Regions from separate parts of the Rhodopseudomonas sp. NSM genome, predicted to be linked through region 3. Evidence: riboswitches for the same ligand, from Rfam matches in the RefSeq annotation. Region 3 holds a riboswitch; each other region holds the start of a gene.

Region 1 (5,754 bases), on a different contig from region 3:
CCGTTTCCACAGCCAGTCGGGATCGCCGATCAGCGCGTCGATCAGCAGTGCCGCGACGACAATCAGCAGCGCGGTCGAATCGAACAGCATGTCAGCGCTCCAGCCGCGAGAGTTCCTCGGTCAGCCGATCGAGCGCGTCCGCCAGCATCGGCCCGCCGCACACCGTCAGCTTCTCGGGAATCGTGAGCCGCTTCGACGGCGGATACAAGCGTTCGAGCGCCGGGTGCAGCACGAAGGCGCGGCCTTCGTCCTCGGCGAAATCGCTGTCCTCCGACACCAGCAGATAGTCCGGCCGCAATCTCACCACCGCTTCGAGCGAGGCGAAGCCGCCATGCCCGATGCCGAGCGCGTCGGCGGCGTTGACGAGGCCGGCGGTCGACAGCAGCGAGGTGATCAGGCTGTCGCGGCCCGACACCCAGCCGCGCCGCTCCAGCGGCAATACGCGGAAAGGCCTGTCGGACGCGGCTTGGCGCGCTCGCGCGATCGCCGCATCGATCCGCGCATTCGCCGCCGTCGCGCGCTCGGGATGGCCGACCAGATCGCCCATCCGGCTGATCTGCGCCTTGGCGTCGTCGAGCGTGCGCGCCGCATCGAACTCGACGACGCGCTGGCCCTGCTGCTTCAGCAATTCGCGCGTCGCGCGCCGTGTGTAGCGGCCGCCGACGACGATGTCGGGCTTCAGCATCAACACGTCTTCGGCCTCGCCCGACAGCACCGGAAACCGGGCGGCCCGCTCCGACAGATAGGATCGCGCGGCGTCGCGCGCATAAGGGCTGAGGCCGAGGATCTGCTCCGGATCGGCGAGCGTGATCAGCAACTGATCGGTGCAGACATTGATCGACGCGAGCCGCGGCAGCGGCGCGGCAACCGCGGCGGACGACAGTCCCGCGATCAGCGCCGGCGCGAGAGCGAGCCAGGCGCGGGCGCGCATCGCTCAGACCCCGGCCCAGGGCAGGATCACGCCGCTGTCCTGATAGTCCGCCCGATAGGCGCTGACGCGAAACACCCGCTGCAGAATTTCGTCCGACAGCGCCTGATGCGGCGTGCCGTGCGCCGCGAGCCGCCCGGCCGCCATCACCAGCACGGTATCGGCGAAGCGCGCGGCGAGGCCGAGATCGTGCGTCACCACGATCACCAGCGTGCCGGCATCGGCGGCCTGCCGCAGCGTCTGCATCACGTCGAGCTGATAGCGCGGATCGAGCGAGGCGGTCGGCTCGTCGGCCAGCACCACCGGCGCCTCGACGGCGAGGACACGCGCCAGCGCGACGCGGCTGCGCTCGCCACCGGACAATTCAGTTACGTTGCGATCGGCGAACTGCACCACGTCGGTGATCCGCATCGCGCGCGCGACCGCCTCGGCATCGCGCGGCGACAACCGCGCCGGATCGGTGGCGCCGTGCGGAAACCGGCCGAGCGCGACCACGTCGCGCGCCGGCAGCGGCCAGTGCACCAGATGGCCTTGCGGCAGATAGCCGAACCGCCGGGCGCGCTCGCGCAGCGGCAGCGCCGACAGCGCATCGCCGCCGATCGTCACGTCGCCGCTCGCCTCGATCAGTCCGGCCAGCGCGCGCAGCAGCGTGGTCTTGCCGGCGCCGTTCGGCCCGACCAAAGCGACCAGATGGCCGCGCGCGAGGTCCAGCGACACGTCGTGCAGCACCTGCCGGCCGGACAGCGCGACGCCGAGGTTTCGCGCGGCGAGGAAGCCGTGTCCGCTCATGCGACGCCTCCGCCCAGCGCGCGGCGCTCGCGCATGATCAGATACAGGAAGAACGGCACGCCGATGATCGAGGTCAGCACGCCGACCTTGATGTCGGTGGTCGACGGAATGATCCGCACCGCGATATCGGCGGCGAGCAGCAGCGCGGCGCCGGCGAACGCGCTCGGGATCAACAATCGCGCCGGATCGTGGCCGATCAGCGGTCGCACCAGATGCGGCGCGACCAGGCCGATGAAGCCGATCGTGCCCGACACCGAGACCGCGCCGCCGACCCCGAGCGCGACGCCGACGATCACGATCAGCCGGAGGCGCGCGACGTCGACGCCGAGACTCTGCGCGGTTTCCTCGCCGAGGCTGAGCGCCCGGAACGCGGCGCGCTGACTGAGCAGCAGCGCGGCGCCCACAATGATGAAGGGCAGCGCCAATGCGACGTGACGGAAGCTGCGGTCCTCCAGCGAGCCGAGCAGCCAGAACGCGATTTCCAGACTGGCGAAGGGGTTGTTCGACAGATTCATCACCAGCGCGGTCGCCGCACCCGCGAGACTCGAGATCGCCAGCCCCGCGAGGATCAGCAGCAGCAGGCTGGCGCTGCGGCCGGCGACCGTGAGCAGGACGAACACCGAGACGAACGCCATGGTGATGCCGGCTACCGGCAATGCGTAGGAGCGGACATCGGCCCAGCCGAGCGAAATGATCAGCACCGCGCCGAACGCCGCCGATTGCGGCGCGCCGAACAGCGACGGCGACGCCAGCGGATTGCGCAGTAGGCCCTGCAATGCTGCGCCCGACAGGCCGAGTATGCCGCCGATCGCCAGCGCCAGGATGGCGCGCGGCAGACGGATCTGCTGCACGATGATCTCTTGCACCTCGCCGCCACGGCCGATCAACGCATCGATCACGGCGAGCGGCGACAGCTTCACCGGGCCGACGCCGAGCGAGCCGAGCGCGAGCAGGCCGACCACGATCATCAGGGCGGCCGTGACCGCCGCCGCGCGTGACGCGGGATTTGGACGCATCGTCATGTGGCGGTCATTTCTGCACGACAGGCGCGCGCTCGTCGAGCCGGTGATAGCCGTTGGCGCGGTAGATGATGGTCGAGACGATCCAGCTCGCAATGAACAATCCGACGATGCCGTAGCCGAGCGCGCCGAGATTCTCGTTGAGCTCGGAGATCCACTCCCAGAACGCGCCTTCGAGGTGCAGCCGCCCGCCCAGCAGCCCGAGCGTCTCGATGCCGCCGATCACGATCGCGACCAGCACCGAGACCGAGGTGATCGTCATGTTGTAGTACAGCTTGCGCACCGGGTTGCGATAGGCCCAGCCATAGGCGCCGAGCATCAGCACGCCGTCCAGCGTATCGACCAGCGTCATGCCGGCGGCGAACAGCGCCGGGAAGATCAGGATCGACCAGTGCGAGATCGAGCCCGCGCTGTTGGCGGCCAGACCGAACAGGCTGATCTCGCTGGCGGTCTCGAAGCCGAGCGCGAACAAGAGACCGATCGGATACAGCTGCCAGCTCTTGGAAATGAAGCGGAACAGCGGCCGGAACAGCCGCGCCAGCCAACCGCGCTGCTGCAGCAGCGCGTCGATATCGTCGTCGTGAACCACCTCGCCGGCGCGGACTTTCTTGAAGGCGCGATAGACGCCGCTCAGCACCGAGAGATTGGCGAGCGCGATCGCGAACAGGAACAGCGCCGACGCCGAGGTGCCGATCACGCCGCCGATCTCGCGATAGCCGGAGAACCGTTCCGTCAGCGAATTGGCCGCCAGCGCGATCGCCAGCGACGCCACCAGCACCACGGTCGAATGGCCGAGCGCGAAGAACAGCCCGACCGCGACCGGCCGCTTGCCCTCCTGCATCAGCTTGCGGGTGACGTTGTCGATCGCCGCGATGTGATCGGCGTCGAGCGCGTGACGCAGGCCGAGGCTGTAGGCGAGGACCGCGGTGCCGATCAGCACCGGCTGCCCGGCAAAGGCGGTCAGCGCCCAGGCCCAGGCGGCAATGTTGGCGATCACCAGCCCGCCGAGCACGGCGACCAGGCGGATGCGGAATCCATCGGAGGGCGGGGACACCCCGCTCCTGGACACAGCGGTGTTGGGAGCAGCGGCGTTGGAAGGAGAACTTTCGCGGGCAATGGTCTCGGACATCAGGGTCCCCGAACGGTGAGCAGTTTCCTGTCACCCATGCGGCGGACCGCCCCAGCCGCGCGCACCGCACGCTGGAAGATGACGCGGCTCAGGCCGGTCTCCTGGCTCGCGGGTCGTCGCAATCCCTCGCCTTCCCGCGCCCGAAGGGCGCAGTGGCATGATGAAGGATCGCTCGCCGCCTACAGTTGCGGGCGCAGCGCCGGCTTGAGACGCCAAAGGCGCCCGGACCGGCTTCCCTGTGCCGGGAGACTCCCGGCACACCTGAACGGTTCGATAGGAGGGGGGCGGACCCGCTTTGTCAATCGCCGCCTTGGTCGGGAGCGGTGCGCTCTACGCAGGCGTGCCGAGCTTGAGCCCGATCATGCCGGCGACGATCATCGACAGGCAAAGCACCCGCACCGCATTGGCCGGCTCGCCATACACCGCCATGCCGACCACGATGCTGCCGGTGGCGCCGATCCCGGTCCACACCGCATAGGCGGTGCCGAACGGCAGCGACTTCAGCGCAATGCTCATCAGGCCGAAGCTGGCGAGGATCGCCGCCAGCGTGCCGAGCGCCGGCCAGAACCGGGTGAAGCCGTCGGAGTGCTTCAGGCCCACCGCCCAGACGATCTCCATCAGGCCCGCTGCGAGCAGCGCGAGCCATCCGCTCACGGCGCGCGGCGCCGCGACGGCAGGGTCAGCACCGCGGCCTGCGCGTAGCCGCGATACGGCCGGTCGAATTTCAGCCCGGCGCCGGTGCGCACCGCGATCTGCATCAGCGTCGCCTCGAGTTCATCGCGCGGCGTGACGTCGAACAGCGCCAGCCAGCGGCGCAGCGCAGTGCGGATGGCCTGCGGCAGACCGCTCTGGTCGCCGAAATCGACGATGTGCAACTGGCCGCCCGGCTTCAGGCTGGCGACCGCCCGCTCGATCACCGCGGTCCACTCCGGGATCATCGACAGGCTGTAGGAGATCATCACCCGGTCGAACGCGATCGGTTGGCCGAACACCGCCTGCGCGGTGAAGCTGGTAGCGTCGCCATGGGCGACCTTCGCCGAACAGCTCAGCCCGGCGCGGGCGATGGCGCTGATCGCCGAAGTCAGCATTTCGGTCGAGACGTCGAAGCCGTAGAAGCGCACGCCCGGGTAGCGGCTCGCCGCCGCGATCAGGTTGCGGCCGGTGCCGCAGCCGATTTCCAGCACATTGTCGCCGACGGCGGGCGCAAGCCCGGCAATCATCCCGTCACGGCCCAGAAGATAGTAGCGACGCGTGGTATCATAGATATGCCGCTGATAGCGATACATCCGGTTCATGCGCGACGTCGCGTCGACCGGCCAGGACGGATCAGCAGAAATTTCGGAGCGGATCATGGTCACGGAGTACGCCCTCGATCTGGGATTGTCCGCCATCCATCCTATTTTGCGACGACATGGTGATGACAGATGCGCCGGCGGCGCGCGCCGGACTGTCGCAAAACTGCAGTGCGACGCGGCTATTCTCGAACGATTGCCGATTCGAGGGTGGTATGAATACGCAGCAGCTCATCGCGGACGCGGTCCGCAACAGTAAGGATCGCAGTGAATCGACGATCTGGGATCGTCTGTTTTCGATCTGGTTTCGACGTCTGGTCTATACCCAGATATGGGAAGACCCCGAGGCGGATCTCGCGGCGCTGCAATTGCCGATCGGCTCGACCATCGTGACGATCTCCTCGGGCGGCTGCAATGCGCTGTCCTACCTCACCGCGAAGCCCGCGCAGGTGTTCGCGGTCGATCTCAACGAGGCGCATCTGGCGCTGCTGAAGCTGAAGCTCGCAGGTTTGCGGGCGCTGCCGGACTACGAGCAGTTCTGGCGCTTCTTCGGCGAAGGTACCGCCGACGACAATGCCGACCTGTATCGGCAGCGGC
Region 2 (5,754 bases), on a different contig from region 3:
TGCCGGCGTTTGCATCGAGCTTCAGGTGCATGGGGGGCACCGCCGCGGCGCAACCGCCCTATCCACACATCGCAGCGTCATCCTGAGGTGCGCGCACGCTTGTGCGCGCCTCGAAGGATGGCCGCGGGCCGCGACGCTCGTCGTCCTTCGAGGCACGCCGAAGACGGCGTGCGCCTCAGGATGACGAGCTCGGTGAGCGGTCATGCTAAGCGCCCGCCAGTGCGGCGCGCGCCGCCGCCGTGTCGAAGCCCTTCAGGCCGATCACCACCAGATGGTCGGCGCGCTGCGCGTCGGGGCGGGCGAAGGCGAGGTCGATGCGGGCGCCGACCGCCTGCACCACCACCGGCGCCGGCTTGCCGGCGATCCTTGCGTGGCCCTTGACCCGCAGCACGCCATCGAGCCCAAGCGCTGCGCCGACGCGGCTACGCATGGTGTCGATGGTGTCCGCCGGCTGCGGCGCCACCACGATCGAATCGAAATCGTCATGGTCGTGTTCTTCGCCCTCGGCGTGGTGGCCGGCGCGGGCGGCGAGATCGTCCTCGGCGGCTGAGCCGAGCCCGATCAGCACCGACGGGGCGAGTGCGCCGTGCGACGGCACGATCCGCACGTTAGGCCGCAGCCTGGCTTTGAGCTTCGTCTCCAGCGCGGCGAGTTGTTCCGGCGTCACCAGATCGGCCTTCGACAGCACGACGAGATCGGCGCAGGCGAGCTGATCCTCGAACACTTCCTCGATCGGATCGTCATGCGTGACGTCGCGCAGCGCCTTGACCGCATCGTCGTCGAGCGGAATCCGGCCCTCGACCAGCGCGAGCGCGTCGACCACGGTGACGACGCCGTCGGCGGTGGCGCGGGTCTTCACCGCGGGCCAGGCGAAGGCTTTCAGCAGCGGTTGCGGCAGCGCCAGCCCGGAGGTCTCGATCACGATGGCGTCGAGCGGGCGCTCGCGGTTCAACAGCTTCTCCATCGTCGGGATGAAGTCGTCGGCGACGGTGCAGCAGATGCAGCCATTGGTCAGTTCGACGATGTCGCCCGGCGCGCAGACCGGATCGCCGCATTCCTCGACCAGCGCGCCGTCGAAGCCGGCGTCGCCGAATTCGTTGACGATCACCGCGATGCGGCGGCCGCTCGACTGGTTGAGCAGCGCGCGCAGCAGCGTGGTCTTGCCGGCGCCCAGAAAGCCGGTGAGCACGGTGACGGGGACACGGGCGGACATGATCAGTTCTCCTGCTTCAGCCACAGCGGCAGGCCGGCTGCGACGAACACGACATGGGGGACGGCGGCGGCGACGATCTGGTTGAGCCGGCCCTGGGCATCGCGAAAGGCGCGGCCGAGCGGGGTTTCGGGGACGAGGCCGAGCCCGACTTCATTGGACACCAGCACGATCGGGGCGGCGGCGACGCCGAGATAGCGCGTCAGCCGCTTGGCTTCGACCTCGGGATCGCGGCCGGCTTCCATCAGGTTGAACAGCCACAGCGTCAGGCAGTCGACCAGCACCGCGCGACCGCGGCCGGCCTCGCGGGTCAGTGCATCGACCAGCGCCAGCGGCTCCTCGACCGTGGTCCAGCCGTCGCCGCGGCGGGAGCGATGATGCGCGATGCGCTGGGTCATCTCGTCGTCGCTGCGGGTCGCGGTGGCGAGATAGATCTTCGCGAGCCCGCTGCCGGCGACGAGCTTCTCGCCGAACACCGATTTACCGGAGCGCGCACCGCCGAGCACCAGCGTGGAGACGAGCGCGGTCATGACGGGGCGCGCCCATCGTCCGGCGACCAGCGCAGCGGCGGCAGCCGCGCCACCATCCCCTTGCGCAGCACCTCGGCGCGCTGCCGCCACGGCACCAGGCCGAAAGCGCTGTCCCGATAGGCGGCAGCGAAGCCGGCGATCGCTGCGGCGCCGGTGTCGGGCAAAAGATCGCCGAACAGGAAGCTGTAGCCGTCCGCGCTCGACACCGCGACGGTGGCCGGGCGCTTGCAGACGCCGAGGCATTGCACCGGGCGCACCTGCAGATCGGCGGCGCCGCCGAGCGCGGCCCGGATCGCGTCGAGCAGCGGCGCGCCGGCGTTGCCGCCGTCGGAAGCCTTGCAACTGGTGCAGACGCTGATCATCACCGGACCGGTCGGGCGCGCCGATGCGTCGGTCTGTTCAACGTCTTGCGCGGTGGTCGGATGGTCGTTCGGGCTGAGATCCATGCCCTCGCTCTCGGCGGCGCCGTCTGGATCGGCGCCTTGCGGCTTCGAGCTTTGCCGGATCGCGCGGGGTGACGAACTCGCCACCGCCCTGCTTTCCGTCCGGTGCACCCCGCCCCGACGCCGCCAAAGCACAATTCGCGATGGCAGGTCTCCTGGCTCGCGAGTCGCTGCCCTTGTCGCCGCCTTCCCAGGAGTCCAGCAGGACATCCCAGTGGCCGAGGCGCGGGCTCGTCGCTTACAGTTGCGGGGGCAGCACCGGGATGGAGATCGCTCGAATCGAGTTCACTCGCACCGGATTCCCTTTTCACCTTCCTTGCGGAAGGACCATCGCCGGCCACGCTAGCTGCGGTACCCGGCGCGGTCAACCACGCGAAGGTGGTGTTGACGTATGGGCTCGGGACGAGTCAGTTGCCCGCCTTCATCAGCAGGGGACCATGATGCGGACCGACACTCTCATTGTCTGGCAGAAGCCGCCGATCGCGCCGGTGGATCCCGCGCTGTATGCCGCGTTGCGCGCGCGGGTCGACGGCAAGGCCAAGCCGCCGGGCTCGCTCGGCCGGATCGAGCATCTGGCGGTCGAACTCGCCGCGATGCGGCATCCGGCGGAGCCGCGCGGCGACAATGCGGTGCTGATGGTGTTCGCCGGCGATCACGGGCTGACCGCAGAGGGCGTGTCACAGTATCCCGCCGCGGTGACGGTGGCGATGGTGATGACCTATCTGGCCGGCAAGGCCTGCGCCAATGCGTTCGCGGCCGCGACCCATGTGGACGTCCGGGTGATCGACGCCGGCGTCGCCGCCGAGCTGCCGGATCATCCCGACCTGATCGGCGCCAAGGTGCGGAAGGGCACCGCCAATGCCGCCCGCGAGCCGGCGATGACGATCGCGCAGGCGGCGCTGGCGCTGGCCCGCGGCAGCGAGCTGGCGATCGCCGAGATCAGGGCCGGTGCCGACATCATCGCGCTCGGCGAAATGGGCATCGGCAACACCGCGTCGTCGTCGCTGCTGCTGCATCGGCTGGCGCCGGCGCCGCTCGATCATTGCATCGGCATCGGCGCCGGGCAGGACGCGCCCGGCATGGAGAAGAAGCGCGCCGCGATCGAGATGGCCGCCGCGCGCAGCGATGCGACCGCGCCGTTCGAGGTGCTGTGCGAATTCGGCGGGCTGGAGATCGCGATGATGGCCGGCGCCATCCTCGGCGCGGCGTCGCAGCGCCGCCCGGTGATCATCGACGGCTTCATCGCCACCGCCGCGGCGCTGCTCGCGGTCCGGCTCGCGCCGGAAGCGCGCGGCTATTGCGTGTTCGCGCACCGCTCGGCCGAGCGCGGCCACGACATCGCGCTCGACGCGTTGCAGGCGAGCCCGCTGCTCGACCTCGAATTGCGGCTCGGCGAGGGCACAGGGGCTATTCTCGCGGTGCCGCTGCTCCGTGCGGCGGCGCGGCTGATGACCGACGTCGCCGATCTCAGCGACGTGCTGGCGGGCAAATTGTGAGCCCGCGCGACAACGAGGTGACCACGATGATCGATCTGCACGACGCCGCCGCCGCCAACGCCCATCCGCCCGAATTCGACGCCGCGTTCCGCGACAAGTTCGCCGAGCTGATCGCATGGCGGCGCGACGTCCGGCGGTTCCGCCGCGATCCGGTGGCGCCGGAGCTGATTCATCAGTTGCTCGATCTCGCCCAGCTCGCGCCATCGGTCGGCAACAGCCAGCCGTGGCGGTTCGTCAGCGTCGACAGCGCCGCGATGCGCGAGAAAGTGCGTAGCAACTTCCTGCGCTGCAACGCGGTCGCCGCCAACGTCTATGACGGCGAGCGCGCCGCGCTGTATGCGCGGCTCAAGCTCGAAGGCATCGACGTCGCGCCGCGGCAGTTCGCTTTGTTCTGCGACCGCGCCACCGCGCAGGGCCAGGGCGTCGGCCGTCAGACCATGCCGGAGGCGCTGGATTATTCGGTCGTCGCGATGATCGAGACGTTCTGGCTGGCGGCGCGGACCCACGGCCTCGGCGTCGGCTGGGTGTCGATCCTCGATCCGGAACAGATCACCCGCGATCTCGACGTGCCGGCGGAGTGGAAATTCATCGCCTATCTCTGCGTCGGCTGGCCGGTCGAGGAGCACGTCGATCCGGAGCTGGTGCGGGTCGCCTGGCAGGACCGCACCCGGGCCGGGCGCGACGTCCTGTCGCGCTGAGCACCGGCTTTGGTCTGCGGGCGTACCAGTCTGCGCGGCGCGCGTAGTTGAAATTTGTCGCGTATTAAGCAAAGCGGCGCAGCCGTGCCGCAATTGCAAGATTTTGTCACAATCTGTCTCGATAGTCCGGCCCGTTCCGACAGGAGGACCGGATCATGACGACATCACGCACCAAGTTCATCGGCATCGCGACGATCGCCGCTGTCACGCTGTTTGCCGCGCCCGCGCTGGCCAGCAATCAGGCGCATCAGGGCAGCGTCAGCGAGGCGCCCGCGAATGGCTGCAGCTCCTACATGAAAGCGCCCGACGGCAGCTGGACCAAGATCCCGTGCACCGAAGCCGGCGCAAGCGCCGCCGCTTCGCGCCGCAACGGCACCCGGACGTCGGAAAAATCCGACTGATCCCCCGCTCGTCGCGCCGCTGTCGCCGGCGGCGTGACGCTGTCACGGGCGACGTCATGGGCGACGCCGGTCAGTTCGGTTTCGCGGGCGGTTGTTCTGTGCGCTTCGGCGCCGGCCGGATCAGCAGCGGGAAGCCGGAAAAGAACGTATTGGAATCGATCAGCTCCGGAATGCCGAGCAGCTGCGACAGCGTGCGCGGGCCGCTGCGTGCGCCGTCGCGCGCGGATGCAGAGGGCTGCGCAACCTGAGGCTTTGCCGCCGGCGTTCCGCCGCCGGCGGGTGCGGCGGGCCGGCCCAGCTGCGAACCGGCTTGCGGCGGGGTCGGCGCCACCGCCACGGCGGGCCTGGAACTCGGTGCGGCAGGTTTGGCTGCCGCGGCCGGCACGGGAGCGGCTCCATTGGCGCCCCTGGCGGTTCCCTTGGCGTGGCGATCGAGAATGTCCTCGACCTGCACTGCGGTGCCGAACGGGGCATCGACCCGCAGCAGCGTCTTGCCGCGCCCTTCGGGACCGGCCGCCAGCTCGGCCTTGCCGAAGCCGCGCGCCTTGAGATCGTCGAGCGCGGCGTTGGCGCGGCCGGGATTGTCGAATACGCGGGAAATCTGCGTCATCTGTTCTCTGCCTCGGATCGGGATCGTTCGGCTTGAAGAACGACGCTCGGGGCGGGTTCGTTCCGCGGCGGGGGGTGCGCAGCAGTGCCGCGGCGCAAGCAAGACGGTTAGAGCACGTCCGGAACTCGGCTGTTCGACTCGGCCCATGCTGCGGTGTGCCGGCACATCCAGCGGATGGTCTCGATGATTTCGGTGTGCGTTGCCGCGACGTCGCGATGGAAGATCGGTTCATGATGAGCGATCCGATTGCGGAATCGCCGTAGCGCGTTCAGTCGAGAATGAACCGTCTTTCGTGGCTTTCCACCGCCGACAAGGAAGGCCTTGTAGAGACAGGTTCGCCAAAGCGTTGCGTCGTAGTGTGGACCG
Region 3 (5,754 bases):
TGCCCGGAATGGTCTCCGGAAGCCCGCGTGCGAACGCGATCGACGCCATGTCGGGCGATTCGATCTGCGCCGCCGCGTTGATCGGGATCACGCCGCTGACCTTGTCCGGATGCATCGCCGCGAGATACAGCGACAGCGTGCCGCCCATCGACAGGCCGGCGACGAACACCTTGTCGCACTTCGCGGAAATCTCGGCGAGCGCGTCCTCGGCGCAAGCGGCCCAGTCGGCCGCGGTGGTCTTCGCCATCGCCGCCGGCGAGACGCCGTGCCCCGGAAGGCGCGGGCCGAGCACGGTGTAGCCCTGCTCGCCGAGCCGCTCACCGAGATAGCGCATGCTCTGCGGACTGCCGGTGAAACCATGCACCAGCAGGATGCCGATCTTGCCGCCGTCGAAGGAAAACGCTTCCGCTCCCGGTAGGATCACGTCACTCATCTCGATCTCCATTCGTCGTTGCAACCGATCTTTGCCGGTTCGAGGAATGAATAAGCGATCACCGCGGCCACCACAAATCACCCCCTCACCGCGTCCGACACCGACGAGCATTATGGAGCCGGTCCGGGGCTGCCGCCACGGCTTGCTTCAGATCAAATCCGGCAAAGCTTCGATGTGCTTGGTACGTTGCAATCCCCATAAGGAACACGCCTCTCGTACCATGGCCCACCCGATGAGACGTCGAACACGGGGCCTGCTCTGCGGCGCGCTCGCCTTGGCTATCAGCGCAGTGCTGCCCGGCATGGCGATCGCCGGTGCCGCCCGGGTCGCGTCGATCAACATGTGTACCGATCAGCTCCTGATCGCGCTGGCCGATCCGGCGCAGATCGTCGGCCTCGGGCCCTATGCCCGCGACCCGCATCTGTCCTGGTCGGCGAAGCAAGCGCGCGATTTTCCGCGGCTGTCGGGCGAAGCCGAGGACCTGTTGATGCTGGCGCCCGACCTTGTTCTCGCCGGCCGCTACGGCAAGGCGGCGACGCGGGAGCTGTTGCGCAGCAATGGAATTCCGATCGAAGAGTTCGACGTCCCTCGCAACATCGACGACGTGAAGGCGCAGATCCGGCGTGTCGGCGAACTGGTCGGCCATCCCGAGCGTGCAGATGCGATCAATGACCGGATCGATCGATCCGTCACGCGCACCCGCGCGGTGGCGTCGCGTTGGCGCGACCGCATTCTTCCCGTCTCGCGACGCGGCTGGGTCGCGGGCAGCGACGGTTTGCTGAGTTCTCTGCTGGAGGTCGCAGGCCTCTCCAATGCGGCATCGGAGATCGGCCTCGTCTATGGCGGCTTTGCGTCGCTGGAAACGATCGTCGCCTCACGCCCGGACCTGCTGCTGCTCGCAGAGGACAAGCCGTTCGCGGAGGATCAAGGCACGGCGCTGCTGCTCCATCCCGCGATCCAGCACGCCTATCCGCAGGGCCGCCGTCTCGTCTTCCCGGATCAACTGTCGATGTGCGGCGGGCCGATGCTGCCTGCCGCGCTGGATCAGCTCGCCGATTCGATCGAGCGGATTCACCGGGACAAGGACGCGTCCGTGACACGGCCGCACCCTTGACGAGGGCCGCTACGCGTCGCGCAGCGGCGTGGCGTCATTCCGACGACGCCTCCTTGATCCGCTTCGGATCCTGCTCGCTTCCGTCCCACAGCTTCGGCTTCTCGAGCCACCGCTGGATGAAATTCCAGGAGCGACGATAGCCGTTGTGCGGCAGCGTGCAGGCGCTGCAATCCTTCCGTCGCTGGCCGTGGCGATCGGTGAACACCTGATAGGGTCCCGGGCACTCATAGGCGATCAGCGGGCAGTAGCAGAACAGACAATTGAATTCGCGCGCGACGCCGGGATGACACGGCAGAAACGGACAGGCCTCGTTGGTGAAGCCCTTGAAGGCCTCGTTGGTCGTGGTGTCTTTGGGTTCCATGCCCACTCCATGGCGAAGCCCTCGACGGCCCCGCATTGGCGCACAGGCGTGCGTCGTGCCGCCCGCCCGATCACGGGGGCGAGCAACGCGCGACAATGACCGCCCGCGACGCCGATCGATCTGGCGATATCAGCAATCTGCGCTGGGACGACGGCGAACTACGTCTGATTGATCATGGGATTCTCCGCTGTCGACCCGCCGTCGACATCAAGTGGACGATTGCCTTCGGCCGGTCTCCTGGCTCGCGGATATGGTCCGGATCGCCTTCCCGAGCGCGACAACGATCGCTCAGTGGCAGCTTGATCGCGAACGATCCGCTTACAGTTGCGGGGGCAGCCGCGGAATTGGCGAAAAGCTCGCCGCACCGCATTCCCTGTTTCACCTCTCTTGCGAAGAGGCACCGAAGGCATGCCGAACAGAGCACGCCTCGCATCGACGCGCAAGCGCGATGCGGATTCGGGAACGACTACCAACATGCGCGGTGACGTCCACCGCACGATCAGCAGGGAGCATTTGCACCTTCGTCGTAGAGCCCGACTCTCGCCTCCTCTCATCTTGCGTCCGGCGGGTCGTCGTGCTCTTGTCGGATCGTCTACGGTGCCTCTTCGCAAGAGAGGTGAAACAGGGAATGCGGTGCGGCGCGAAAGCGCCAAAGCCGCGGCTGCCCCCGCAACTGTAAGCGGATCGCTTCCGATCACACGCGCCACTGAGTCCGCCAAAACGGCCTCGGGAAGGCGATCGGGACAACATCCGCGAGCCAGGAGACCGGCCGTAGATTTGTGCAATGCCATTCGACGGTGGGTCGAAGAAGGACGTTCAGATGCCGCATCTGCTTTCCACGTAGCGCCCTCATCATCGTCGTCGACTTCGTTCTGTCGATGCTGTCCGAGCCTGCTCGCGACGGCGCGGAGATGTTTGTCCGACGCCTTCGAAGCGTCTTCCGCATGCGCGGAGGTACGCGCTTGTCTCCTCCTCATCATCTCGCAGCCCCATGCACGCACCACGAAGCGACCCGCGTTTCTGCACGATCACTGCCGTCGATCCCGCGCTCGAGCCGCTGCTACGCAGCCGGATCGATGCCAAGGCCAAGCCGCCGGGCTCGCTCGGCCGGCTGGAAGATCTCGCCGTGCAACTCGGACTGATCTGGCATCCGGCGCCGCCGCGCGCGGACCGCGCCACGGTGTTCATCTTCGCCAGCGATCACGGGATCGCCGCCGAAAGCGTATCGCCCTATCCGGCGAGCGTGACGCGGTCGATGGTCAGCGCCTATCTCGCCGGATGCGTCGGCGTGAATGTCCTGGCGAGAGCCGCAGGCGCCGACGTCTGCGTGGTCGATGCCGGCATCGACGATGACCTGCCGCCCTGCCCCGGGCTGATCGATCGCAAGATCGGGCGCGGCACCCGCAATGCCAGCCGCGAGCCGGCGATGACCACCGACGAGGCGCGGCGCGCGATCGACGCCGCCGTCGCGCTGGTCTGCGATGCGATCGACGGCGGCGTCGATATCGTTGCGATCGGCGAGATGGGCATCGGCAACACCACCTCGGCCGCGCTGATCACCCATCGTCTCGCCGCGGCGCCGATCGCCGACTGCGTCGGCCGCGGCGCGGGGCTCGACGCCGCCGGCGTCGCCCACAAGCTCGCCATCGCCGAGAAAGCGGCGGCGCGGACGACTGCCACCGCCCCGCTCGACGTCCTCGCCGAATTCGGCGGATATGAAATCGCGATGATGGCCGGCGCCGTTTTGGCGGCGGCGGCGCGGCGCCGTCCGGTGGTGATCGACGGCTTCATCGCCAGCGCCGCAGCGCTGGTCGCGGTGCGGCTGCATCCAGAAGCAAGGGATTATTGCGTGTTCTCGCACCGCTCGGCAGAGCGCGGCCACAAGGTCCTGCTGGAGACGATGGCGGCGACGCCCTATCTCGATCTCGGCCTGCGGCTCGGCGAAGGCACCGGCGCGCTCATGGCGATTCCGCTGGTCCGCGCCGCCGCCGGAATCCTCACCGAATTCGCTGATCTCTCCGACGTTCTGGCCGGCACGATCGGGCAGCGATCGTGATCCGCCGGCTGCAGCCCCTGCTGAACGCGATCCAGTTCATGACGCTGATTCCGACGATGGGCGCCTCGCGCCTCGACGACGACTGGGTGCTTCCGGCTGCCAAGTACTTCCCTCTGGTCGGCGCGCTGATCGGGCTCGTTAGCGGCGGCGTGCTGCTGATTGCCTCCACGATCTGGACGGGCCTGCTGCCAGCCACGCTCGCGGTTCTCGCCGGCGTGGTCCTCACCGGCGCCCTGCACGAAGACGGCGTCGCCGACACCGTCGACGGGCTGTTTGGTGGCCGGACGCGGGAGCAGCGGCTCTCGATCATCAAGGACAGCCGGATCGGCAGCTACGGCGCGGTGACGCTGGTCGCGAGCCTGCTCCTCCGCATCGTGCTCCTTGCGAGCCTGCCTCCCTGGCTCGGCGCAGCCGCGCTGGTGGCCGGACACAGCATCGGTCGCGCCGGCATCGTGCTGGTGATGTCGCTGCTGCCCTATGCGGGCAATGTCGCGACCGCCAAATTGAACTACCCGACCGCGCGGCTCGGGGGCGGCGGCGCCGCGGCGGCCGTGGCGTTCACCCTGCTCGGCACGATGTGGCTGGCGATCGGCGCCCCCGCGGCGGCCGCCTGCGGAGTCACGGCCGCAGTGATCGCGGGGCTGGCGCCGGCTCTGGCCGCGCGGCGTCTGCTCGGCGGCTATGTCGGCGACGTGCTCGGCGCCACCGAACAACTCGCCGAGATCGGACTGCTGCTGGGCGTCGCCGCTATTGCGGGCCAGGGTCAGATCTGATGCGCCGGACCGTCACGCCAGTCGAGCGGCAGGCAGAACGGGCCGGCCTCGCCGTCATACTCACAGCCCCGTCCGATGCGCTCGATCGCCTCGACCATGCGGCCGTTGCGCGCGAGAATGTCGTCCGCAATCGCCACCATCAGCCGGTTCGGCGTCGCCACCGGCGAACAGCGGCGCAGTTCCTCGGCGATCGCGTGCTCGTCGCCCGGCGCGCGTGCGCAGGCGATGATGTAGGCCGCAGCCGGCGAGCGACTGACGCCCATCCAGCAATGCACCAGAACGTCCTCACCGCTTTCGCAGCCGTGCGCGAAATCGATGATCCTGCGCACGATCGCATCGTCAGGCGCGACATGGACGGAGCCGGTCTCGACGACGTCGTTGAAGGCGAGGATCAGCCGTTGTTCGGGCAGCCAGTCCTCGTTGAAGACGACACGCTGCCACGGCGCCATCAAGGACAGCGACCGCGCCGGCCGCAGCCGCGCGACGAGGTCCTGAGCATGGCTGAGAGCGCTGACGATGATCACGCCGGCGTCGTATCGCCGACGCGGCGCCGGCGTCAAGCCGGCTTTGGATCGCCTCGCGATTCCTCTGCACCCGTTTTGCTTCCCTCCCCCGACGAGTCTCCCGATGACCGCACCCGACGTTGATGAGTTGATCTCCCGCATCCAGTTCACGCCGCGCGCCACCACGGCGCCACGACGCGCCCGCGCGCTGATGATCCAGGGCACCAGCAGCGACGTCGGCAAGAGCATGGTGGTCGCCGGCCTGTGCCGCGCCTACAGCCGCCGCGGGCTGGTGGTGCGTCCGTTCAAGGCGCAGAACATGAGCAACAACGCCGCGGTCGCCGGCGATCCCGATCTGCCGCCCGGCCCCGACGGCGCGGCGGCACGCGGCGAGATCGGCCGGGCGCAGGCGCTGCAGGCGCGCGCGTGCCGGACCGCGCCGTCGATCCACATGAACCCGGTATTGCTGAAGCCGCAAACCGAGATCGGGGCGCAGGTGGTGCTGCGCGGCCGC

Evidence for each region. A riboswitch is a leader RNA that binds a small molecule or an ion and turns the genes downstream of it on or off. The one in region 3 is predicted to bind cobalamin.
Region 1: linked by a shared signal. The riboswitch ahead of ACTZWT_RS22870 (HoxN/HupN/NixA family nickel/cobalt transporter) and the one ahead of ACTZWT_RS11270 (cysteine-rich small domain-containing protein) in region 3 are both predicted to bind cobalamin.
Region 2: linked by a shared signal. The riboswitch ahead of ACTZWT_RS22820 (DUF1636 family protein) and the one ahead of ACTZWT_RS11270 (cysteine-rich small domain-containing protein) in region 3 are both predicted to bind cobalamin.

The regions. Positions count from the first base shown of each region.
Region 1 is NZ_JBQTCH010000011.1:60,415-66,168, forward strand. Features, by position in the region: gene cbiB (adenosylcobinamide-phosphate synthase CbiB) at 1-90, opposite strand, end outside; gene ACTZWT_RS22855 (ABC transporter substrate-binding protein) at 92-931, opposite strand; gene ACTZWT_RS22860 (ABC transporter ATP-binding protein) at 935-1,717, opposite strand; gene ACTZWT_RS22865 (FecCD family ABC transporter permease) at 1,714-2,739, opposite strand; gene ACTZWT_RS22870 (HoxN/HupN/NixA family nickel/cobalt transporter) at 2,747-3,865, opposite strand; cobalamin riboswitch at 3,940-4,145, opposite strand; gene ACTZWT_RS22875 (DMT family transporter) at 4,196-4,519, opposite strand; gene ACTZWT_RS22880 (class I SAM-dependent methyltransferase) at 4,516-5,217, opposite strand; gene ACTZWT_RS22885 (DUF3419 family protein) at 5,373-5,754, shown strand, end outside.
Region 2 is NZ_JBQTCH010000011.1:47,640-53,393, reverse strand. Features, by position in the region: gene cobN (cobaltochelatase subunit CobN) at 1-31, opposite strand, end outside; gene cobW (cobalamin biosynthesis protein CobW) at 206-1,213, opposite strand; gene cobU (bifunctional adenosylcobinamide kinase/adenosylcobinamide-phosphate guanylyltransferase) at 1,216-1,740, opposite strand; gene ACTZWT_RS22820 (DUF1636 family protein) at 1,737-2,270, opposite strand; cobalamin riboswitch at 2,312-2,530, opposite strand; gene cobT (nicotinate-nucleotide--dimethylbenzimidazole phosphoribosyltransferase) at 2,624-3,679, shown strand; gene bluB (5,6-dimethylbenzimidazole synthase) at 3,706-4,377, shown strand; gene ACTZWT_RS22805 (hypothetical protein) at 4,533-4,778, shown strand; gene ACTZWT_RS22800 (hypothetical protein) at 4,849-5,388, opposite strand; gene ACTZWT_RS22795 (Abi family protein) at 5,496-5,754, opposite strand, start outside.
Region 3 is NZ_JBQTCH010000003.1:628,720-634,473, reverse strand. Features, by position in the region: gene ACTZWT_RS11280 (alpha/beta hydrolase) at 1-433, opposite strand, end outside; gene ACTZWT_RS11275 (ABC transporter substrate-binding protein) at 654-1,547, shown strand; gene ACTZWT_RS11270 (cysteine-rich small domain-containing protein) at 1,582-1,908, opposite strand; cobalamin riboswitch at 2,119-2,328, opposite strand; cobalamin riboswitch at 2,487-2,696, shown strand; gene cobT (nicotinate-nucleotide--dimethylbenzimidazole phosphoribosyltransferase) at 2,900-3,964, shown strand; gene cobS (adenosylcobinamide-GDP ribazoletransferase) at 3,961-4,737, shown strand; gene ACTZWT_RS11255 (tyrosine phosphatase family protein) at 4,728-5,261, opposite strand; gene ACTZWT_RS11250 (cobyric acid synthase) at 5,365-5,754, shown strand, end outside.